3 regions of the Klebsiella planticola genome follow, and region 1 is predicted to be linked to each of the others. Evidence: predicted binding sites of a transcription regulator. Region 1 holds the regulator's gene; each other region holds the start of a gene.
The links. The regulator sigma-54, encoded in region 1, starts transcription at its own class of promoters, with help from an activator protein. The targets are predictions, from matches to a motif close to GTTGGCACANNTTTCGCTNT.
Positions count from the first base shown of each region.

Region 1 (8,224 bases):
TGGCTTCAATCTCGATTTGCCGACCTTTGGCAGAGTCGAGCATCAGCAGGGCAATGACGCTATTGGCTTCCGCTTCCGTCCCCTCGTCGTTGCGCAGCAGGACTTCCGCATCATAATTCTGCATCAGCTCAAACAACTTCATCGCCGGGCGGGCATGCATCCCCAGCTTATTGGTGATTTCAACGATCTGCTTTACGGTCATGATTTGCGTTTTTCCAGCGTCCGATGGCGAGACTGCACGTTCTTACCGCGTGAGCGGAAGTAATCAGCCAGCTGTTCGGCAATGTAGACCGAACGGTGTTTACCGCCGGTACAACCAATCGCCACCGTCAGATAGCTGCGATTATTGGTTTCCAGCATCGGTAACCATAGCTCAAGATAGCTGCGGGTCTGGTAAATAAAATTGTGAACTTCCGTGTGCCGGTCAAGGAAGGCGGCCACCGGTTTATCCAGACCGGTCATTGGACGCAGTTTCGGATCCCAGTGCGGGTTTGGCAGGAAGCGTACGTCAAAGACGTAATCGGCATCAATCGGGATACCGTGCTTAAAGCCAAAGGATTCAAAGACCATGGTCAGCTCACGTTCGCGCTTGCCGAGCAGACGGGTACGGAGCATTTCCGCCAGCTCATGTACCGACATCTCTGAAGTATCGACGATCAGGTCGGCGCGGGAACGCAGCGGCTCCAGCAGGGCGCTCTCTTCGTCAATCGCGCTTTCCAGCGACAGATTTTTGCTTGATAGCGGATGCAGACGACGGGTGTCGCTGTAGCGGCGGATCAGCGTATTGCGGTCAGCATCAAGGAACAGCAGCTGAGGGGAAAATGCCTCAGGCAGATTTTTCATCGCCTGTTCAAAGATCTCTGGCGATTCCGGCATGTTACGCACGTCAATGCTGACGGCGGCAGAGATGTTTCTGTCGGCCAGCGATCTCGCCAGCTCAGGCAACAGCACTACCGGCAGGTTATCTACGCAGTAGAAGCCCATATCTTCCAGCGCCCGCAGAGCGACGGATTTCCCCGAGCCTGAGCGGCCACTGACGATCATCAGTACCATGTACCGTTTCTCCTCAGTACGATAAAGGGTAGGGGGCGACGGCCGTTATACGTCATCGTTGCTTCCTGCTTCGGTGATGATCTCATACAGCTCTTCATCGCTTTGCGCCGCGCGCAGGCGGCGGCAAATCGTTTTATCCGCCAGTCGTTTTGCGACCAGCGACAGCGTATGCAGATGGGTTTTGGTCTGGTCAGCCGGGACCAGAAGCGCAAACAGCAGATCGACCGGCTGGTTGTCGATGGCATCAAAGGCGATCGGAGTCTCCAGCTGGACAAACACGCCGACGGCGCGCAGCGTATCCTCTTCGAGTTTGCCGTGCGGAATGGCAATCCCGTTGCCAATCCCGGTACTGCCCATTTTCTCGCGGGTAAGGATCGCCTCAAACACCACCTGCGGTGGCAAACCTAACTGTTTTGCTGCCAGTTCACTGATGATTTCCAGCGCGCGCTTTTTGCTCTGGCAGTGAACCTGGCTACGGGTACATTCCTGGTTAAGGACGTTGCTCAGTTGTAGAGCCGAATCGTTGTTCATCATAATTTCACCTGAGCGCGCCCCTCGCCTGCCGCCGATGAAAGCCGGCAGCAGGCAAGGGCGGCGCCCGGACAATTAGTGTTGTTTTAGTTTATCTTTATGTTTTGTTAACTGTCTTGCCAGCTTATCGATGAGTCCATCGATAGCGGCATACATATCCTGCCCTTCCGCACTGGCATGGATTTCGCCACCGTTGACATGCAGATTGGCATCCGCAATTTGCGTCACCTTCTCTACTTTTAACACAATATAGACCTGATTGATCCTGTCGAAAAACTGCTCCAGCTTGCTGAACTTCGCATTAACGAATTCACGCAGTGCAGGGGTGATCTCGACGTTGTGTCCTGTAATGTTGAGCTGCATAGTGTCTTCCTTATCGGTTGTATCAAACCAGTTGTTTACGCTGGTTAGATGGCGGAATGGATAAAGACTCTCGGTACTTAGCGACGGTACGACGTGCCACCATGATACCCTGTTCGGACAGGATGGTGGTCAGCTTACTGTCACTCAACGGCTTCGCGGGATTCTCCGCGGCGATTAACTTCTTCACCAGCGCACGAATGGCCGTCGACGATGCCTCGCCGCCGCCTTCCGTATTCACGTGGCTGGAAAAGAAATATTTCAGCTCAAAAATACCGCGCGGACTGTGCAGATATTTTTGGGTGGTAACGCGTGAAATGGTGGATTCATGCATTTCGACGGCCTGAGCAATATCCGCCAGCACCATCGGTTTCATGAACTCTTCACCCTGATCGAAGAAGGCCTGCTGCTGTTCGACGATGCAGCGGCTGACGCGCAGCAGCGTATCATTGCGGCTTTCCAGACTCTTGATCAGCCAGCGAGCTTCCTGCAGGTTGCTGCGGATAAACTGGCTGTCTGCATCATTGCGCGCGCTGTTGCCCATGGCCGCGTAATGCTGATTAATCTTCAGGCGTGGGATGCTGTCGGAGTTAAGCTCCACTACCCAGCGACCACTGACCTTACGTACCAGTACGTCGGGAATGACGTATTCCGGTTCGCTGGTCTGGATCGACTGACCGGGGCGCGGATCGAGGGACTGGATGAGATTAACGGCTTCTTTCAGCACCTCTTCTTTCAGTCGGGTGACGCGCATCAGGGAGCGGAAATCATGGTTGGCGAGCAGATCGAGATGATCGCTGATGATCAGTCGGGCTTCTTCCAGCCACGGCGTCTCTTTGGCATATTGGGAAAGCTGAACCAGCAGACAGTCGCGCAGATCTTTTGCCGCGACGCCGACCGGGTCAAAGCGCTGAATACGCTTTAGCACCGCTTCAACTTCTTCGAGACCAATTTCGTCATCGTCGATACTCTCGACAATATCTTCCAGCCGAATGGTGAGATAGCCGGTGTCATCAACGGCATCGACAATCGACGTGGCGATGGCGCGGTCGGTGTCGGTAAACGGCGTCAGTTCAACCTGCCACATCAGGTAATCCTGCAGGCTTTGGGTCGTTTCGCCTTGATAGACAGGCAGTTCGTCGTCCTGGTAGTCAACGCCGTTTCCGGACGGAGTGCCAGCGGTGTAGATTTCATCCCAGCTGGCGTCGAGCGGCAGCTCTTCCGGCATATCTTTTTGTTCAAGAGCGTCGACGGTGTCCAGCGATTCGCGGTCCTCGACCTCTTTGGTTTCTACCTCTTCGTGAAGATCGGTTTGCTCAAGCAGCGGATTACTCTCCAGCGCCTGCTGGAGTTCTTGCTGGAGTTCTAACGTGGACAGCTGCAGCAAGCGAATAGCCTGTTGCAGTTGTGGCGTCATGGCAAGCTGTTGGCTTAGCCTTAATTGCAAACCTTGCTTCATATTCAGGGCTAATATCTCCGGCTAAAACGTCTGTAACCTCTACCCTATCAGAGTCTGAAGTCTTCCCCAAGATACACGCGCTTAACCTGCTCGTCTTCAAGGATTTGCTGCGGGGTGCCGTGGGCGATCAGATGACCCTGGCTGACGATATAGGCGCGTTCGCAGACGGCCAGCGTCTCCCTGACGTTATGGTCGGTGATCAGCACGCCAAGACCACTGTCGCGCAGATGCTCGATGATGCGTTTGATATCAATAACGGAAATGGGGTCAACCCCGGCAAAAGGCTCATCCAGCAGAATGAATTTCGGATTAGCGGCCAGCGCGCGGGCGATTTCAACGCGGCGGCGTTCACCGCCGGACAGCGCCTGACCGAGGCTGTCGCGCAGATGCTCGATGTGAAATTCTTCCATCAGCTCTTTCGCGCGGTCTTCACGCTGCTCGCTGCTGAGATCGTCACGAATCTGCAACACCGCCATTAAATTATCGTACACGCTCAGGCGGCGGAAAATGGAGGCTTCCTGCGGCAGATAGCCGATACCCCGACGCGCGCGGGCATGCAGCGGCAGCAGGCTGATATCTTCATCGTCGATGATAATGTTGCCAGCGTCGCGCGGTACAATGCCGACTACCATGTAGAAGGTCGTGGTTTTACCGGCGCCGTTCGGCCCGAGGAGGCCAACGATCTCGCCAGAGTTGACGGTCAGACTGACATCTTCCACCACGCGGCGGCCTTTATACGCCTTGGCGAGATTCTTTGCGGTTAATGTTGCCATAACGAATTAGTTACCCTTCTTTTGCTGGTTGGTGCTTTTGTCTTGCAGCTGCGAAGGAACCAGAACCGTCGTCACGCGTCCGCCTTTATTGCTGAACGCCTGCATTTTCTGCTCTTTCACCAGATAGGTGATTTTGTCGCCCTGAATGTTGCTGTCGAGCTGATCCAGGTGTGCGTTGCCGGTCAGCACCACAAAATCATTCTGCAATTCATAGTGCATTTTCTGCGCGCGGCCTTTCACCGGCTTGCCGTTGTCCTGCATCTGGTAGAAGGTTGCCGGATTACCGTAACCGTCGATCACTTCTTTACCTTTTTCACCGCCAGGACGGGTCACCACCACCTTATCGGCGTTGATTTTAATGGTCCCCTGGGTGACGACGACATTACCGGTGAAGGTAACGACATTACCCTGCATATCCAGTGACTGCTGATCGGATTCGATGTGAATCGGTTGATCGGTATCGCCGGTTTTTGCCAGTGCCGGCAGGCTGGCGGCCAGTAAGGCGCTGGCGAGCGCAACCTTAAGGCTGAGTTTGTTTGTTCTGAATTTCATAAGAGGTTCTAACCTTTTCAATCAGCTCGGCAGTTTTGCTGCGTAAATTTCCGCGCATTTTCAGGCCGCTGGAATTAAATGTCGTCCCGTACAACGTCACCATGTCATCAGAGGTAACATCTTGCGTCACCAGGTTTATCTGGGCGTTATCCGTCGTAATTTTGCGCAATTGAGAGTCCGCGCTCAGCGCGTCCACCTCGACGTTTCCGTAAAGATACAGCATGCGATCTTTAGTCAGTTTGGCTTTATCCGCTTTGATAGACCAGGTGGGTACCTTGTTGGTATCAAACGTGGTCATCACCGGTTTGGTGAACCACGATACTTCCTGGGCGGAAAAATACTCCACATGCTCAGCGATTAAGCGGTAGTTAAGCGCCCCTTCCGGGCTGTAAACAACGGTGTCGGTATGTTCACTGGTATAGGTCGGGTCATCAGGACCGATCTCTTGCTGAATGGTATCGTCCGTACCCGCCAGATTCAGGCCGATCAGAATAAGCGCGACCAGCGATAGTAAAATGATAACCCAACGTCTGGTTTTACTCATATTGATTGCCCTTTGGCCTCATCCAGCTTGCCCTGCGCCAATAGTAACAAATCGCAGACTTCGCGTACCGCCCCGCGTCCACCGTCGATGCGGGTAACATAATCCGCTCGCGGTATCAGTAGCGGGTGCGCATCCGCCACTGCCACGCTTAAGCCGACCTCGGCCATCACCGGCCAGTCGATAAGATCATCGCCGATGTAGGCCACTTCGTCCGGACGAACGGCCAGCTTGCTCAATAATTCGCGAAATGCCAGCAGTTTATCGGACTGCCCCTGATACAGGTGCGTAATGCCCAGCGTCTGACAACGATCTTCTACCAGTTTAGCTTTTCGTCCGGTAATAATCGCGACTTCAATACCTGAGGTCAGCGCGCAGCGAATCCCGTAACCGTCGCGAACATTAAACGCCTTCAGCTCTTCACCGCTGTTGCCCATGTAGATAAGACCGTCGGACAGCACGCCGTCTACGTCGAGAATCAATAAACGGATCTTCGCCGCCCGATCGATAAACTCAGGGCTTACTGGCCCGTAGCAGGTTTCCTGCAGAGCATCAGCATTATTCATTATTTTATCCTTACTTACACTACGCCTGCGCGCAGGAGATCGTGCATATGTACCACACCCAACAGGCGGTCGCCATCGGCAACTAACACACAGGTGATATGGCGAGATTGCATCAGGTTCAGCGCATCGACGGCAAGAATACCGGGGCGAATGCGAATGCCGCCCGGCGTCATGACGTCAGCGATACGGGCATTACGCATATCGACACCGGTATCAAATACCCGGCGCAGGTCGCCATCGGTGAAAATACCGATGATGTTCATGTCATCATCACAGATAGCCGTCATGCCTAAATTTTTACGCGTGATTTCCAGCAGCGCATCACGCAAGGTGGCCTGCACATTGACGTGCGGGATTTCATCACCGGTATGCATAATATCATTGACCCGCAGCAACAGCTTACGGCCCAGTGCGCCGCCAGGGTGCGACAGCGCAAAATCTTCAGCGGTAAAGCCGCGCGCTTCCAGCAAAGCAACCGCCAGCGCATCGCCCATCACCAGCGCGGCGGTGGTGCTGGAGGTGGGCGCCAGCCCTAACGGGCAGGCTTCTTTCAGTACCTTCACGCAAAGGTGGATGTCCGCCGCGCGCGCCATGCTGCTTTCCGGGCGGCTGGTGATGCAGATAAGGGGAACCTGCTGGCGTTTGAGCACCGGAATCAGCGCCAGGATCTCGTTCGACTCGCCGGAGTTCGAGAGCGCGATAACCACATCCTTCGGCGTCACCATACCTAAATCGCCGTGGGCCGCTTCGCCAGGGTGAACGAAAAATGACGGCGTACCGGTGCTGGCAAACGTCGCCGCCATTTTACGCCCGATATGGCCGGATTTGCCCATCCCCATCACCACGACTTTACCCGCGCAGCGGAAGATCTTCTCGCAGGCATGGGTGAAATCTTCATTAATGTACTGATCGAGTTGAGCCAGACCTTCACGTTCAATTTCCAGGACCTCGCGTCCTACCCGTTGAAAGTCAAAATCCGTTGGCAAATCTATTTGCGACATAGTGTTATCCCGATTCATTCAACGAAGAGCGGTGCTGCCCAGTACAGCATCGCCAACCAAACCACAAAACCGCCGACCAGCAGCGCACCGACCAGGCGACCGGGTTGCCATTTGCGACGCCAGCATAGCAGGGCGAATATCACGCTGACGAACAGCATCACGGTGTAGTCGCGCGTAAAGGCCTCAGGTGCGAACGCTCCCGGGGCGATCAGTGCGGGTAATCCGAGAACCAGGGCGATATTCAGGATATTGGCGCCTATAATATTCCCGATAGCGATATCGTCTTCCCCTTTTCGTGCCCCGGCAATCGTCGTTGCCAGTTCCGGCAGGCTGGTGCCGATCGCCACCACCGTTAAGCCGACGGTGAGCTCGCTGATAGCGAAGTAGTTTGCCAGCACGGTAGCATTATCCACGACCATTCGGGTTGCCATAGGCATCACAATCATGGCTACGCCCAGCCAGAGCAGGGCCACGGGAAGCGAACCTTCTCGTGGAAGCTCTGCCATCTGTTCCCGGGTCAGGCTATCGCTGCCCTGACGTTCCGCCAGCCGGGCGATTTTAATCGTAAACAGCAGCCACAGCAGGGCTAGCGCCAGTAAGAAAAGACCATCCATACGGGACAGCTGCCCATCGTACAGCACAAAGCTTGCCAGCAAACTGACCAGCAACATTAGCGGTAACTCGCGGCGCAGGATATCAGAATGCACGGTAAATGGACGCAACAAGGCAGCGAGGCCGAGTATTAATAATATATTGGTAATATTGGATCCGAGCGCCGTGCCGATCGCCAGATCGGTCTGTCCGTGCAGAGACGCGGCGGCGGAAACGATGATCTCCGGCAGGCTGGTGCCGATACTGACCACCGTCATCCCGATAATGAGCGGGGGGATCCCTATCATGCGGCAAAGTATTGAAGCGGCGTAGACCAGACGATCGGCGCTGTAAACTACCAGCAGTAAACCAATTATTAACAGAGCCGTCGCTAAGAGCATCTAAAGTCCTTTCTTCAGGTATAATCGTCGATTCGCTGTACCGGTCCATCTGCAGCGTAACGAATTCTTAATTTTGACTTTATGTTTGTCAAAAGTAAAACAAATGCCAGCTTTCGCTAACCCAGGCAGGTAAGATTCTGTAAAAATGTTGGGTTTGTGGCGAAGGTACGCGCCATGCTTAGCCCGAGGGATGTTTAGTAAGGATGATTTTATGAGCCAAACTCTGGCGAATTTGGTCGAAGTACGCGGTATCCGCTTCTCTCGCGGCGATCGCGTCATCTTTGACGATATCTCGCTGTCAGTGCCGCGCGGTAAGATCACGGCGATTATGGGACCATCGGGGATCGGTAAAACGACGCTGCTGCGCCTGATCGGCGGGCAGATCCCGCCGGATAA
Region 1 is NZ_CP026047.1:1,164,070-1,172,293, reverse strand. It holds gene npr (PTS phosphocarrier protein NPr) at 1-202, opposite strand, end outside; gene rapZ (RNase adapter RapZ) at 199-1,053, opposite strand; gene ptsN (PTS IIA-like nitrogen regulatory protein PtsN) at 1,099-1,587, opposite strand; gene hpf (ribosome hibernation promoting factor) at 1,660-1,947, opposite strand; gene rpoN (RNA polymerase factor sigma-54) at 1,970-3,403, opposite strand; gene lptB (LPS export ABC transporter ATP-binding protein) at 3,451-4,176, opposite strand; gene lptA (lipopolysaccharide ABC transporter substrate-binding protein LptA) at 4,183-4,728, opposite strand; gene lptC (LPS export ABC transporter periplasmic protein LptC) at 4,697-5,272, opposite strand; gene kdsC (3-deoxy-manno-octulosonate-8-phosphatase KdsC) at 5,269-5,835, opposite strand; gene kdsD (arabinose-5-phosphate isomerase KdsD) at 5,850-6,854, opposite strand; gene MC50_RS05600 (calcium/sodium antiporter) at 6,851-7,828, opposite strand; gene mlaF (phospholipid ABC transporter ATP-binding protein MlaF) at 8,040-8,224, shown strand, end outside.

Region 2 (8,224 bases), 620 kb from region 1:
CCATCAAGGCGGGGTTCTGGCATCGACAAGAAGCGGGAATTAATCTTCTTTCGCACCGCGCATTGCGCGTTTACGGTCGTTCTCGGTCAGATGACGTTTACGGATACGAACGGAAGTTGGGGTCACTTCTACCAGTTCGTCGTCATCGATGAACTCCAGAGCCTGCTCCAGGGTCATCTTCACTGGCGGAACCAGGACCGTTGCTTCGTCAGTACCGGAAGCACGCATGTTGGTCAGTTTCTTACCGGTCAGGCAGTTTACAGTCAGGTCGTTAGAACGACTGTGAATACCGATGATCTGGCCTTCGTAAACTTCAGCACCGTGCCCCAGGAACAGCTTACCGCGGTCCTGCAGGCTGAACAGGGCAAACGCAACCGCTTTACCCTGACCGTTGGAGATCAGTACGCCGTTCTGACGCTGGCCCACATCGCCCGCACGAATGTCATCGTAGTGGCTGAAGGTGGAGTACAGCAGACCAGTACCGGAAGTCATGGTCATGAACTCAGAACGGAAACCGATCAGGCCACGGCTTGGGATCACGTAGTCGAGACGTACGCGGCCTTTGCCATCTGGATTCATGTTTTTCAGGTCGCCTTTACGCTCACCCAGAGCCTGCATGACAGAACCCTGATGCTGCTCTTCAACGTCCAGCGTTACGTTTTCGAACGGCTCTTGTTTACGGCCGTCGATTTCGCGGAAGATAACTTTCGGACGGGAAACCGCCATTTCGAAACCTTCACGACGCATATTTTCGATCAGAACCGACAGGTGCAGTTCACCACGACCGGAAACGCGGAATGCATCAGCATCCGGAGTTTCTTCAACGCGCAGCGCCACGTTATGCACCAGCTCTTTGTTCAGACGGTCAAGAATCTGACGAGAGGTAACGTACTTACCTTCTTTACCACAGAACGGAGAGGTGTTAACGCAGAAGAACATGGAGACGGTTGGCTCATCGACTGACAGCGCCGGCAGCGCTTCAACATTCTGCGGATCACAGATGGTGTCAGAGATGTTCAGTTCGCCCAGACCGGTGATCGCGATGATATCGCCCGCTTCAGCAATATCGCTGTCGATACGCTCCAGGCCCAGGTGGGTCAGAACTTTACCCACTTTACCGTTACGGGTTTTGCCTTCGCTATCAACGATAGTGACCTGCTGGTTTGGCTTCACTTTACCGCGTTTGATGCGGCCGATGCCAATGACGCCAACGTAGTTGTTGTAATCCAGCTGGGAGATTTGCATCTGCAGCGGACCATCAAGGTCAACGTTCGGTGCCGGAACACGATCGACGATAGTCTGATACAGCGGAGTCATATCTTCAGCCATATCTTCGTGATCCAGACCCGCAATACCGTTCAGCGCAGAAGCATAAACGATCGGGAAGTCCAGCTGTTCGTCGGTAGCGTCGAGGTTAACGAACAGGTCGAATACCTGATCGACAACCCAGTCAGGACGCGCGCCAGGACGGTCAACTTTGTTGATGACAACAATGGGCTTCAGGCCATGAGCAAATGCCTTCTTGGTTACGAAGCGCGTCTGCGGCATTGGGCCATCCATTGCGTCAACAACCAGTAGAACGGAATCAACCATGGACATTACACGCTCAACTTCACCACCGAAGTCGGCGTGCCCAGGGGTATCAACGATGTTGATACGGTAGTCATTCCATTTAATGGCGGTGTTTTTCGCGAGGATGGTAATCCCACGCTCTTTCTCCAAATCGTTGGAGTCCATCACTCGCTCTTGAGTTTCGGCACGCGCGTCGAACGTACCGGATTGCTGCAGCAGCTTATCAACCAGGGTAGTTTTACCATGGTCAACGTGCGCGATGATGGCGATATTACGCAAATTTTCGATCACAACTTTGCCTCAGGCATTAGAAATAGCGCGTTATTGTACACGGATTAATCGCAGTACAAAACAGGATCACAAACATCCTCCACAAACAAGTATTGCAGAGTTTCTTTGTGATCGCTTTCACGGAGCGTTAAAAGGGTTATTCAAGGTCAATTGCACCAAAATAGTGCCCAATGTTCACACAATTGCACTATATTGGTGCAATGCATTCATAATGGTGCAGCCCTTTTGCACGATGGAGTGCATGATAACGCCTTTTGGGGGCAATTTAAAAGTTGGCACAGATTTCGCTTTATATTTTTTAAGGCAACAACGCCACATTAAGCAGTTAAAAAGTTTTCGTTACCACGACGACAATGACCAATCCGGGAGAGTTTAAGTATGTCCGCTGAACACGTTTTGACGATGCTGAACGAGCACGAAGTGAAGTTTGTCGATCTGCGCTTCACCGATACCAAAGGTAAAGAACAGCACGTCACAATTCCTTCTCATCAGGTAAATGCCGAATTCTTCGAAGAAGGCAAAATGTTTGATGGCTCCTCGATTGGTGGCTGGAAAGGTATTAACGAATCTGACATGGTTCTGATGCCGGATGCGACCACTGCGCTGATCGACCCGTTCTATGAAGAACCGACGCTGATCATCCGCTGCGATATCCTGGAACCAGGTACGCTGCAGGGCTACGACCGTGACCCGCGCTCCATCGCCAAACGCGCGGAAGAATACCTGCGCTCTACCGGTCTGGCGGACACCGTTCTGTTCGGGCCAGAACCTGAGTTCTTCCTGTTCGACGATATCCGTTTCGGCGCCTCTATCTCCGGCTCCCACGTTGCTATCGACGACATCGAAGGCGCATGGAACTCCTCCACCAAATACGAAGGTGGTAACAAAGGTCACCGCCCAGGCGTGAAAGGCGGTTATTTCCCGGTTCCGCCGGTTGACTCCTCTCAGGACATCCGTTCCACCATGTGTATGATCATGGAAGAGATGGGCCTGGTTGTTGAAGCTCACCACCACGAAGTGGCTACCGCGGGTCAGAACGAAATCGCTACCCGTTTCAACACCATGACCAAAAAAGCGGACGAAATTCAGATCTACAAATACGTTGTGCACAACGTGGCGCACCGTTTTGGTAAAACCGCGACCTTCATGCCGAAGCCTATGTTCGGCGACAACGGTTCCGGTATGCACTGCCACATGTCTCTGTCCAAGAACGGCGTTAACCTGTTCTCTGGTGACAAGTATGCAGGCCTGTCTGAACAAGCGCTGTACTACATCGGCGGCGTTATCAAGCACGCTAAAGCGATCAACGCCCTGGCAAACCCGACCACCAACTCCTACAAGCGTCTGGTCCCGGGTTACGAAGCACCGGTCATGCTGGCTTACTCTGCCCGTAACCGTTCCGCTTCCATCCGTATCCCGGTAGTCACCTCGCCGAAAGCACGCCGTATCGAAGTGCGCTTCCCGGACCCGGCGGCTAACCCGTACCTGTGCTTCGCAGCACTGCTGATGGCTGGCCTTGACGGTATCAAGAACAAAATCCATCCGGGCGAAGCGATGGACAAAAACCTGTACGACCTGCCGCCGGAAGAAGCGAAAGAGATCCCACAGGTTGCAGGCTCTCTGGAAGAAGCACTGAACGCGCTGGACGCTGACCGTGAGTTCCTGACGGCTGGCGGCGTGTTCACCAACGACGCTATCGATGCTTACATCGCCCTGCGTATTGAAGAAAACGACCGCGTACGCATGACTCCGCACCCGGTTGAATTCGAACTGTACTACAGCGTCTGATTTTGCTGTAAATCCCCGGTATTCCGTGTTGTGGCGTGGGGTACCGTGGATATTTTGTTGCCGTGGAAACTTTCAGCCCATCTCAGGATGGGCTTTTTTCTCCACCAACACTCTGATCTCATGCGCTTTTTATCTATAAAAAGCTATACTGCACTAAAATGGTGCACTCTTTTCAGGAGACTGTCAGATGGCAACAGGCACTCAGCCCGATGCTGGGCAGATCCTTAACTCTTTAATCAACAGTATCTTACTGGTCGATGACGACCTGGCGGTGCATTACGCGAACCCGGCCGCGCAGCAGCTGCTGGCGCAAAGTTCACGTAAGCTCTTTGGCACGCCGCTTCCGGAACTGTTGAGCTACTTTTCACTGAATATCGGCCTGATGCAGGAAAGCCTGCTGGCGGGCCAGGGCTTTACCGACAACGAAGTGACGCTGGTTATCGATGGCCGCTCGCATATCCTGTCTCTGACCGCACAGCGCCTGCCTGAAGGCTATATCCTGCTGGAGATGGCACCGATGGATAACCAGCGACGCCTGAGCCAGGAGCAGCTGCAGCACGCCCAGCAAATCGCGGCGCGGGATTTGGTTCGCGGGTTGGCCCATGAGATCAAAAATCCTTTAGGCGGCCTGAGAGGCGCTGCGCAATTGTTGAGTAAAGCGCTGCCTGACCCGGCGTTGATGGAATACACCAACGTGATTATTGAACAGGCCGATCGCTTAAGAAATCTGGTCGACCGCCTGCTGGGGCCGCAGCATCCAGGGATGCACGTTACCGAAAGCATCCATAAGGTCGCCGAACGGGTTGTGAAGCTGGTCTCGATGGAACTGCCGGATAACGTCAAACTGGTCCGCGATTACGACCCGAGCCTGCCGGAGCTTCCTCATGACCCGGACCAGATCGAACAGGTTCTGCTGAATGTCGTACGCAACGCGCTGCAGGCGCTGGGGCCAGAAGGTGGCGAGATCATCCTGCGCACCCGTACCGCCTTTCAGCTGACGCTGCACGGCGTACGTTACCGCCTCACCGCGCGTATTGACGTCGAGGACAACGGCCCGGGAATTCCGTCCCACTTACAGGATACGCTGTTCTACCCCATGGTTAGCGGTCGCGAAGGCGGTACCGGTCTGGGGCTCTCCATTGCCCGCAGTCTTATCGATCAGCACTCCGGCAAAATTGAATTTACCAGTTGGCCAGGACATACCGAATTCTCGGTGTACCTGCCTATTCGGAAGTAGAGGTGTTTATGCAACGAGGGATAGCCTGGATCGTTGATGACGATAGCTCCATCCGTTGGGTGCTTGAACGCGCGCTCACCGGAGCAGGCTTAAGTTGTACAACGTTTGAAAGCGGCAACGAGGTGCTTGATGCACTCACCACCAAAACCCCGGATGTACTGTTATCTGATATCCGGATGCCGGGAATGGATGGGTTGGCGTTACTGAAACAAATCAAACAGCGTCACCCAATGCTTCCGGTCATCATAATGACCGCGCATTCGGATCTGGACGCGGCGGTCAGCGCCTATCAGCAAGGTGCCTTTGACTATCTGCCCAAACCTTTTGATATCGATGAAGCGGTGGCGCTGGTTGATCGGGCGATTAGCCATTACCAGGAACAGCAGCAGCCGCGTAATGCGCCGATTAATAGCCCGACGGCCGATATCATCGGCGAAGCGCCGGCAATGCAGGACGTCTTTCGCATCATCGGGCGCCTGTCGCGTTCATCAATCAGCGTATTGATCAACGGCGAATCCGGTACCGGTAAAGAGCTGGTTGCGCACGCCCTGCACCGCCATAGCCCGCGGGCAAAAGCGCCGTTTATCGCACTGAATATGGCTGCAATCCCAAAAGACCTGATCGAATCTGAACTTTTCGGTCACGAAAAAGGGGCATTTACCGGCGCCAATACCGTACGTCAGGGACGTTTTGAGCAGGCTGACGGTGGGACTTTGTTCCTCGATGAGATCGGCGATATGCCGCTTGATGTACAGACGCGCCTGCTGCGCGTGCTGGCCGATGGCCAGTTCTATCGCGTTGGCGGCTATGCGCCGGTGAAGGTAGACGTGCGAATTATTGCGGCAACCCACCAGAACCTTGAGCAGCGCGTGCAGGAAGGAAAGTTCCGTGAGGACCTGTTCCACCGCCTGAACGTGATTCGCGTTCATCTGCCGCCGCTGCGCGAGCGCCGCGAAGATATTCCCCGCCTGGCGCGGCACTTCCTGCAAATTGCCGCCCGCGAACTGGGGGTCGAAGCCAAGCTGCTTCATCCGGAGACGGAAACCGCGCTCACCCGTTTAGCCTGGCCTGGTAACGTCCGCCAGCTGGAGAACACCTGCCGCTGGCTGACGGTGATGGCAGCAGGCCAGGAGGTTCTGACGCAGGATCTTCCCAGCGAACTGTTTGAAACCGCGATTCCCGATAGCCCGACGCATATGCAACCGGACAGCTGGGCAACCTTACTGGGACAGTGGGCCGATCGCGCTCTACGTTCCGGTCATCAAAACCTGCTTTCTGAAGCGCAGCCGGAGATGGAGCGGACGCTGCTTACTACTGCCCTGCGTCATACGCAAGGGCATAAGCAGGAAGCCGCGCGACTGCTAGGATGGGGACGTAATACGCTAACGCGCAAGCTGAAAGAGTTAGGAATGGAGTAATGCTTCGCTGTCCCGGCAGGCCTGTCGCCCGCCGGGATAGTGTTTAAATTACCCGGGAGAACTGCTGCATCCGCGCTTTCTGACGCAGATAGGCGTCAAAGCACATGCAGATGTTGCGAATCAGCAGACGGCCTTTTGCCGTCACCTGAATGCCCTTGTCATCCACATCCACCAGCCCATCTTTTGCCAGCGGTGCCAGCAGCGCCAGATCGTCTGCAAAATAACGCTGAAAATCCAGTTTCCACCGCGTTTCCACCGCAGAGAAATCGAGATGGAACTGGCAAATCAATGCCTTAATAACGTCACGACGAATACAGTCATCGCGGGTCAACGCGATACCGCGCCAGAGCGCATCTCCGGTTTCATCAACCTGTTGATAATAGAGCTTCAGCTCTTTCTGGTTCTGCGCGTAGCAGTCGCCAATCATGCTGATCGCCGACACCCCCATCCCCAGCAGGTCGGTATCGCCCTGAGTGGTGTACCCCTGGAAATTACGGTGCAGGACGCCGTCGCGCTGAGCAATGGCCAGCTCGTCATCCGGACGGGCAAAGTGATCCATGCCGATAAACTGATAGCCGGCGTCGGTGAGTGAGGCAATGGTCTCCTGCAGAATATCCAGCTTCTGTTCCGCCGAAGGCAGGTCGGCATCTTTGATTTTACGCTGAGCGGCGAAGAGCGTCGGCAGATGCGCATAGTTGAATACGCTCAGACGATCGGGGTTGAGCTCGGCCACTTTTTGCAGCGTAAAGGCAAAACTCTCCGGCGTTTGTTTCGGCAGGCCGTAAATCAGATCGATATTCGTCGAGGTAAAACCAATTTCACGCGCATGGTTGAGCAGGGCAAAGATAAACGCCTCATCCTGCTCGCGGTTCACCAGCCGCTGAACCTCTTTATTGAAATCCTGCACGCCCATGCTCAACCGGTTAAAGCCTTCCGATCGGAGATGATCCAGAACATCCAGTTCAATTTCACGCGGATCGACTTCAATCGAGATCTCTGCATCGGCGTTAAAATTGAAATGGCTGCGCAACAAACGCATTAAGCGGCTGATTTGCGCTTTATTCAGGTAAGTGGGGGTACCGCCGCCCCAGTGCAGCTGGTGCACCTGACGCCCGGCAAAGAGCGGCGCGCGATGAATAATTTCTTGCTCCAGCACATCCAGGTACTGGTCGGCTTTATGCTGCTGGCGAGTCACAATTTTGTTGCAGCCACAGAAATAGCAGAGCTTGTGACAAAACGGAATATGCACATACAGCGATAGCGGACGCTGCGGGTAGCGAGCTACCGCCGCGTCAAATTCTGCCGCACCGAACTCAGGCGAAAACTCCAGTGCGGTGGGGTATGAGGTATAACGTGGCCCCGAATAGTTATATTTCTGGATCAGGGCCAGATCCCAGTCGATTAACTGCACAGACATGCTCACTCCTTCCGATGGTGCCGTCGGCGGGTACGCCGCCCCGGCCCAACCGCACCTCGGGTAATGAGCCGGTTGCGCAGCCATTTCTGACGCCGCGACAACCGTCGTAGTTTAACGAATAACCACAGCAGATAACATACAACCAAAAGGGTTATAAGCAGGACCGGGAATCCGATTGAGTGCAAACGTTAGTTTCCACCCTTCAGCAGACGCATCATATCTTCCTGACGCTCTTCTTCTTCCTCATCCTCGTCATCATCGTAGGACAGGCCAAGCTGCTGCATCAGCTCATCAATACGATCGAGTTTGGCATCGACCCACGACTGCTCTTCAGCATTCAGGGTGCCGCCCTCTTCCAGACGTTCCAGCAGCGCGTCCAGGCGCTCATCGTTTTCCAGCAAATCCAGCTCAGCCTGTGGTGAAAGCATAGGTTTCTCGCTCTTCGGTTTGTGCTGCTTAGGAGCCGGGGTGCTTTCAGTCACGCCCAGCGGAATCGGTTTT
Region 2 is NZ_CP026047.1:1,784,548-1,792,771, reverse strand. It holds gene typA (ribosome-dependent GTPase TypA) at 40-1,863, opposite strand; gene glnA (glutamate--ammonia ligase) at 2,242-3,651, shown strand; gene glnL (nitrogen regulation protein NR(II)) at 3,839-4,888, shown strand; gene glnG (nitrogen regulation protein NR(I)) at 4,897-6,306, shown strand; gene hemN (oxygen-independent coproporphyrinogen III oxidase) at 6,350-7,723, opposite strand; gene yihI (Der GTPase-activating protein YihI) at 7,912-8,224, opposite strand, start outside.
Region 2: the regulator sigma-54 is predicted to act here: its motif matches at 2,135-2,154, upstream of glnA (glutamate--ammonia ligase).

Region 3 (8,224 bases), 2.2 Mb from region 1:
TCCGGAACGCCGCCGTTGACCATCCAGTCGGGCTCATTTTTCGACGGCTCGCCAATTTTATACAGCGCCACGCCGATATACAGCCGGGTACCGGTCGGTTTCACCACGTCGGCCCACCATTTAGCGAGCACATCATAGCGGGCCGCATCACGGGCAAAGGGCCAGTACAGCTGGGGGGCGATGTAGTCAAGCAGGCCCTGTTGAACCCAGCTGCGGGTGTCGGCGTAAGACTCATCATACGCCGCCGCGCCGCGGGTATCGGAACCTGCCGGATCGTGTGATCGGTTACGCCAGACGCCCGCAGGACTGACGCCAAACTCAATATCGGGATTGAGCTGTTTGATGGTGCGTGACACCTGGGCAATCAGCTGCTGGGTATTGTGTCGCCGCCAGTCCGCTTTGGAGGCGTATCCCTGGCCATATCTCCGGTAGGTCTGGGTGTCGTTCAGCGCGGAACCCGGCGATTCGGTATAGAAATAATCATCAAACTGCACGCCGTCAACCGGGTAGTGTTCCACCACTTCGGCAACGATGCTGGTTATCCAGTCGCGCACTTCCGGAATCCCCGGGTCGAGGACAAAGCGGTCGCCGGCGGTACGAATCCAGTCACGATGCAGCACGAAAACGCTGGCGGGGATCTGCGAGAGGGTCCCGTTGAGTTCGCTGACGGTTTTTGGCCGGGTATTCACCGAGACGCGATAGGGGTTAAACCAGGCATGGACCCGCATACCGCGTTTATGGGCCTCATCGAGCATAAACTGGAGCGGGTCGTAGCCCGGATCCTGGCCGATATGGCCGGTCAGCATATCGGACCAGGGCAAAATTTTTGACGGCCACAGCGCGGTGCCATCCGGTTTGACCTGGAAGAAGACGGTATTGATGCCGAGGCTTTGCAGCTTATCCAGTTTATCGGTCAACGCTTGCTGCTGCTGGCGGATACGAACCGCTGGGTCGCCAATCGTCACCGAAGCGACAGGCGGCCAGTCAAGACGAGACACCGTTGTCAGCCAGACGCCGCGTACCGGCTCATGGGTTTTGGGTAAATGGGGCTGTTTCAGCGCCGGGGGAAGCGGAGTCACCAGAGAGGCGGGCGGTTTGCCGGAACAGCTAACCAACAGCAGCGCGGCGGCCACCGCCGCGGCGGACAGGGTCGCTTTAAAGAAAACAGGGACGCTACGAGAGCAGAAAATCATATTCGTCATCGTTATAGGCCGTTGCGTGAAGATGCATTCTCCTACGATTCGAATTCAAGTCAATCAGTGTGTGTATTCCCCGCGTCTGACCTGCTGTTATGTTGGCAGGGCGGGCCCTGGCGGTTAACTACGCCGCGACAGCGTCGGGTCGTTATCGCCTCCTTTTCCCGGAAGTGAGCTCCTCCTGCACGATGGAAATCATAAGAGTGGGCTATGAGTCCATAGCGCGGAATCCCCGTTAACGCGCCGCTTCTCGCACGTCTTGTTATATTGTTCACAATACCGCAACAAAATTATTCACTCTCATGATCATTTTCGCACTTTTGCACCAGGGCAGTGCGCAACGAGTGCAAAGAGCAACTATGTTTAGCTCGCTGGTCGATATGGACGCCGCAGTTCCCGACTCGCCACGTGATGGCAACAGACCTCCTGACTCGTACAGAAATGCACGTCAGCCGGAGGCGGTAACGTTGTTATCACGCGTTATTGCCATCCATCACTAAGCGATCTGACGCGCCATTTCTCCCTGGCGGGATTTTTGCTTCTTCCACCCCGGCCGTGACGGCACAGTGTCAGCCTTCGGCAAACCAAACAGTAATTGATATTTTCCGCGCCATTACAGGGCGCAAGGCTATAAATCGCTGAGGAATATCGAATGTCTCTGAAACTTAAAAAGTTGACTCTTCATTTTGCGATTGCGGGTTGTATGAGCATGGCATTTTACGCACAGGCGGATGTGAAGATTGGTGTTGCCGGACCGTTTACCGGGCCGAATGCGACTTATGGCGCCCAGTACTGGAAAGGGGCCTCGCAAGCGGCGGCGGATATTAATGCGGCGGGAGGAATTAAAGGCGAAAAAATTGTGCTGGTTCAGGGGGACGATGCCTGTGAACCCAAACAGGCGGTCGCCGTGGCGAACCGTCTGGTCGATGAGTCCGGCGTCTCCGCCGTGGTGGGGCATTTCTGTTCGTCATCCACCATGCCTGCCTCAGAGGTCTATGACGAGGCCGGTATTCTGACGATCACCCCGGGCTCGACGAACCCGCAAATCACCGAACGCGGGATGAAAGATATGTTCCGCATGTGCGGTCGCGACGACCAGCAGGGGGCTATTGCGGCGAACTATATGCTGGATGTGCTAAAGGCGAAGAAAATCGCCGTGATCCACGATAAAGATACCTATGGCCAGGGGCTGGCGGATGCCACCCGCGCCGCGCTGGCGAAACGCGGGACGAAAGAGGTGCTGTACGAGGGGCTATCCCGAGGCGAGAAGGACTTCAACGCGCTGGTGACCAAAATTGGCGCGCTGAAGCCTGACGTGGTCTATTTCGGCGGCTGCCATCCGGAAGCCGGCCCGCTGGTTCGTCAGATGAGGGAACAGGGGGTACAGGCGAAATTCTTCTCCGGCGATTGTATCGTGACGGAAGAGCTGGTGACCGCTGCCGGCGGCCCGCAGTTCACTGACGGCGTGCTGATGACCTTCGGTCAGGATCCGCGCACCATTGCGGAAGGGAAAGCCGTCATTGAAAAATTCCGCGCCAGCGGTTTCGAACCGGAAGGCTATACCCTGTATGCCTACGCGTCGATCCAGGCGATCGCCGCAGCCTATAATGCCGTCGGAGCCGATAACACCAAAGCCAGCGAATGGCTGAAAAACCACAGCGTCGATACCGTGATGGGCAAAAAAGCCTGGGATGGCAAGGGCGATCTGAAGGTATCGGATTACGTGGTTTATAAGTGGGATGATAAAGGCAAATATCACCAGCTCTAACCGCCAGAACTTTCCGCCCCTTCACAAGGGGCTATTCGCGAAAAGGCAGCGGCGGTGCGCCAGGCTGTTCGCTGCCCGTTTACCGGCAGGATGGTGTCTATGGAAGCGTTCTTTCTACAACAATTGATCAATGGGCTGACGCTAGGCGCCGTATATGGATTAATCGCCATCGGCTATACCATGGTGTACGGCATTATCGGCATGATTAACTTCGCTCACGGCGAGGTGTACATGATTTCCGCCTATCTGTGCGCTATCGGGCTGGCGTTGCTCTCCGGATTTGGGATTCACTCCTTTCCTTTGCTGATCTTCGGCACGCTGGTCTTCACCATTGTGGTGACCGGGGTCTACGGCTGGACTATCGAACGTATCGCCTACCGGCCGTTGCGCAACTCGACCCGCCTGGCACCGCTGATTTCGGCTATCGGTATGTCGCTTATTCTGCAGAACTACGTACAAATCAGCCAGGGTCCCAATCAACAGGGGATCCCGACGCTGCTCTCCGGCGTACTGCGTTTTGAGGTTGGCGACGGCATCGTGCAAATCACCTGGACCAAAATCTTTATCCTCGTCGCGGCGCTGGTAGGCATGATCGTCCTGACCTGGATAATCCAGCATACCCGGCTCGGTCGTATCTGCCGGGCGACGCAGCAGGATCGACGAATGGCCGCCATCCTTGGGATTAATACCGATCGGGTGATCTCGCTGGTTTTTGTCATAGGCGCGGCGATGGCCGGTCTGGCTGGAGTGCTGGTGACCATGAACTACGGCACTTTTGATTTCTATATCGGTTTTATCATCGGCATCAAAGCCTTTACTGCCGCCGTGCTGGGGGGGATCGGCTCGCTACCCGGCGCGATGCTCGGCGGTTTACTGCTGGGGGTAGCCGAAGCGCAGTTCGCCGGGCTGGTGAACTCGGATTATAAAGATGTTTTTTCCTTCGCGCTGCTGGTGGCGATCCTTATTTTCCGCCCGCAAGGGCTGCTGGGTCGCCCGATGGTTGCCAAGGTTTAAGGGGTCAAACATGGCTGAAGTGTCCCGTAAGCCAGGAGTGGATATCAGGCGCTGCCTGATCGACAGCATCCTGGCCGGATTGTGTGCGCTTATCGTATTTGGCCCGATCGTGGGCATTGTGCTGAAAGGTTACAGTTACAATCTGTCAACCCAGCGGGTGTTGATACTGGTTGGCATCGTGATGATCGGGCGACTGCTGCTCAGTCTGATGCTGCAAAGTCGCAGCGGTCGCCAGTTCCTTGCCCGCTTTGAAGGAACGAATGATGGCGTATACGTGAGACCCGCCGGTTATCGTTCGCGGCTGCGCTGGGTCATTCCGCTGCTGGCGCTCCTCGCCATCCTGTTCCCGATCATCGCCACGAAATATCTGCTGACGGTCGCGATTCTTGGGCTGATTTATGTCCTGCTGGGACTGGGGCTGAATATTGTGGTCGGGCTGGCGGGCCTGCTCGATCTGGGCTATGTGGCCTTTTATGCCATTGGCGCCTACGGGCTGGCGTTGGGTTATCAGTATCTGGGGCTGGGATTCTGGGCAATGCTGCCGACAGGCGCCATTATGGCGGCGCTGGCCGGTGCGCTGCTGGGATTTCCGGTGCTGCGAATGCATGGCGATTATCTGGCGATTGTCACCCTCGGCTTTGGTGAAATTATCCGTCTGGTGCTGAATAACTGGGTCAGTTTTACCGGCGGACCGAATGGGGTATCCGTCCCGGCGCCGACGCTGTTCGGCCTCGAGTTTGGCCGGCGGGCAAAAGACGGCGGGGTGCCGATCCACGAGTTTCTGCACATCAGCTATAACCCCAACCTCAAATTTATCTTTATCTACGCCGTGCTTTGCCTGGTGGTCCTGCTGGTGCTGTTTATTAAGCACCGGCTGACGCGAATGCCTATCGGCCGCGCATGGGAGGCGCTGCGTGAAGATGAGATAGCCTGTCGGGCTATGGGGCTGAACCATGTGCTGGTGAAGCTCTCGGCGTTTATGCTGGGAGCCTCTACGGCAGGAATTGCCGGGGTCTTTTTTGCCACCTATCAGGGATTTGTTAACCCGACCTCGTTTACCTTTTTTGAGTCGGCGCTGATTCTGGCCATCGTGGTATTGGGGGGAATGGGCTCGACGCTGGGGGTGGTGCTGGCAGCGTTTGTCCTGACGGTGGCCCCGGAACTGCTCAGGGGGTTCGACGAATATCGGGTGCTGCTGTTTGGCGTACTGATGGTGCTGATGATGATCTGGCGGCCGCGTGGGCTGGTGCGTACCAGTCGTACGGGGGTGGCGGTACGGAAGGGAGTGGCGCCATGAATGACAATATTTTGCAGGTTGAGCATCTGATGATGCATTTTGGCGGCATTAAAGCGCTCAATGATGTCAATCTTGAGGTCAAAAGAGGGTCGATTACCGCGCTGATTGGCCCTAATGGCGCGGGGAAAACCACGGTGTTTAACTGTCTGACCGGGTTTTATCGGGCAACCGGCGGGGCGATCAGGCTGCATGCCCGTTCGCGGATCACCGACGTGATTCAGGTACTGGGACAAAAGCTTCATCCGACGGATTTTCTCCATCCAGCCGCGCTGGGATCGCGACTGTATTACAAAATGTTCGGTGGGACGCATCTGGTTAACCGGGCGGGGCTGGCACGAACCTTTCAAAATATCCGGCTGTTTCGTGAGATGTCGGTGATTGAAAATCTGCTGGTGGCCCAGCATATGCAGGTAAATCGTAATTTACTCGCCGGGATCATAAATACCCGCGGGTATCGAAACGCCGAAAACCGGGCGCTGGATCGGGCCTTCTACTGGCTGGAGGTGGTCGGTATGGCGGATTGCGCTAACCTGCTGGCGGGAACGCTCTCCTACGGGCAGCAGCGGCGGCTGGAGATTGCCCGCGCGATGTGTACCGGGCCAGAGATGATCTGTCTGGATGAACCGGCGGCGGGGCTTAATCCCGTTGAGACCCAGGCGCTGAGCAAGATTATCCGCTTCCTGCGCCAGTATCACGGCGTGACGGTATTGTTGATTGAACACGACATGGGGATGGTGATGGAGATTTCCGATCACGTGATCGTGCTCGATCATGGCGATGTGATCGCCCGCGGCGAACCGAAGGAGATTCAGTCAAATACCAGCGTGATCGCGGCCTATCTGGGGACGGATGAAGAGGAGCTTGCCGAATGAGCCAACCGTTGCTTGAATTTCGTCAGGTGGATGTGTTCTATGGCCAGATCCAGGCGTTGAAACAGGTCTCCTTAACGGTGAATGAAGGAGAGACGGTGGCGCTGATCGGCGCCAACGGCGCCGGGAAGTCCACGCTGTTAATGTCTATTTTTGGCCAGCCACGCATCGCCGCAGGAGAGATTCGCTATCGCGGCGAGGATATCAGCCGACGGTCTACCCATTTTATTGCCAGTAACGGTATTGCCCAGGCGCCGGAAGGGCGACGGATTTTTGCCGATATGACGGTGGAAGAAAACCTGCTGATGGGGACCATTCCCGTGGGCAGCCGCTATCAGAATGAGGACAAAGCGCGCATGTATCAGCTTTTTCCTCGTCTTGAAGAGCGACGGGCGCAACGCGCCATGACGTTATCGGGGGGCGAGCAGCAGATGCTGGCCATTGCCCGCGCCTTGATGAGCCGGCCAAAACTGTTACTGCTGGATGAGCCCAGTCTTGGACTGGCGCCGCTGGTGGTCAAACAGATATTCCAGATCCTGCGAGAGCTGACGCAGCAGGGCATGACGCTGTTTCTGGTGGAACAAAATGCGCATCATGCGCTGAAGTTGTCTGACCGCGCCTACGTCATGGTGAATGGCCAGATTCAATTAAGCGGAACGGGCAGGGAGCTGCTGAACAACCCGGAGGTGAGAAATGCCTATCTCGGCGTGGCCTGATAAGTGACAGCGTCACTGTTTAACCATTAAAAGCAACCCGTTCCCATCCGCCGGCCATTTCCCGCCGGCGTTTGTTTTTCTCGCCAGGGCAAGCCACTGATTTCTGCAGGATAAAGACGATAAACGTGCTGGCCTTTATTCCGCCGATACGGGCATACTGAATGCACTTTACCCGGTTAGCGCGCTACCGACGTCACCTGGACGGACGGTTTGCCGCCCGGGACGCTATGCAGGTGCGAAATTAACGCGGGAGAAATGGAATGAACTTACCGGTTGTTGCCGTTATTGGGCTCGGCGCTATGGGGCATGCTTTTGCCAGCAATCTGTTAAAAAAAGGCTTCACCGTTCACGGCTGGAATCGTACCCCTGAGCGGGGTGAGGATTTGATAGCCAGCGGATTAATCCGTCACGCGACCCCTCAACAGGCCGCGGCGTCGGCGGAGGTGATTCTGTCGGTACTGACCGATGGTGAAGCAACCCGGAATGCGATCCGCGAAATGGCTCCGGTTTGCCAGCCAGACGCCGTTTTTTGCCAGATGGGGACGATTGGCGTCGAAGAAACACGGGAGGCCGTTGACCTGCTGGCATCGCTTCGCCCATCGATGGTCTACCTTGATGCGCCGGTGTCGGGAACCAAAAAACCGGCGGAGAATGCGCAAATTCTGGTGCTTGCCAGCGGGGATCGTCAGCGAGGCGTGAAGGCCGAGAGCGTCTTTGCCGCGATTGCGCGCGGCACACAATGGTTTGGCGACGCCGGCAACAGTCAGAAAATGAAGCTGGTACTGAACGCCTGGCTGATCACCATGATGGAAGGGGTGGCAGAAAGTACGTTACTGGCGGCGAAATTAGGTTTTACTCCAGAAGCATTCTGGGGCGCGCTTGACGGTGGCCCGCTGGCGGCACCTTATGTGAAAGCCAAGCTGGAGATGATCGCGGCGAATGATTTTACTCCGCAGATGCAGCTCAGCCATGCGCTGAAAGATGCCCGGCTGGCGCTCGACGCGGCGGAAGATACGCCGTTGCCGATCCTGGCCACTATCGCCGACTGCTGGGATGAAGCCGCCGATGAGGGGTATGCCGATCGTGACCTGGCATCGGTGTATGCCTGGCTGGCGGGACAGCCGACAAGCGGGTACTAAGCGCGAAGTGCAGAGGTCGACGTGAAGGTGGTGTGATACTGCCGCGCTCTTAACGTAGGACCAGTGGAGGGATGTTCAGGGAAGGGCATCTTCATCCAGTGTAATAATCTGGATCCCGGCGGTCTGATACGCTTGCGCATCGTCAGGGAGACGGTCAATTACCAGAGTATCGATACGTTCCGCCGGGGCGAACTGCGCCAGCGAGGTATTATTGAGCTTGCTGGA
Region 3 is NZ_CP026047.1:4,453,500-4,461,723, forward strand. It holds gene MC50_RS21335 (glycoside hydrolase family 10 protein) at 1-1,193, opposite strand, end outside; gene MC50_RS21340 (branched-chain amino acid ABC transporter substrate-binding protein) at 1,906-2,964, shown strand; gene MC50_RS21345 (ABC transporter permease subunit) at 3,064-3,978, shown strand; gene livM (high-affinity branched-chain amino acid ABC transporter permease LivM) at 3,989-5,275, shown strand; gene MC50_RS21355 (ABC transporter ATP-binding protein) at 5,272-6,147, shown strand; gene MC50_RS21360 (ABC transporter ATP-binding protein) at 6,144-6,860, shown strand; gene MC50_RS21365 (NAD(P)-dependent oxidoreductase) at 7,121-7,999, shown strand; gene MC50_RS21370 (DeoR/GlpR family DNA-binding transcription regulator) at 8,075-8,224, opposite strand, start outside.
Region 3: the regulator sigma-54 is predicted to act here: its motif matches at 1,754-1,773, upstream of MC50_RS21340 (branched-chain amino acid ABC transporter substrate-binding protein).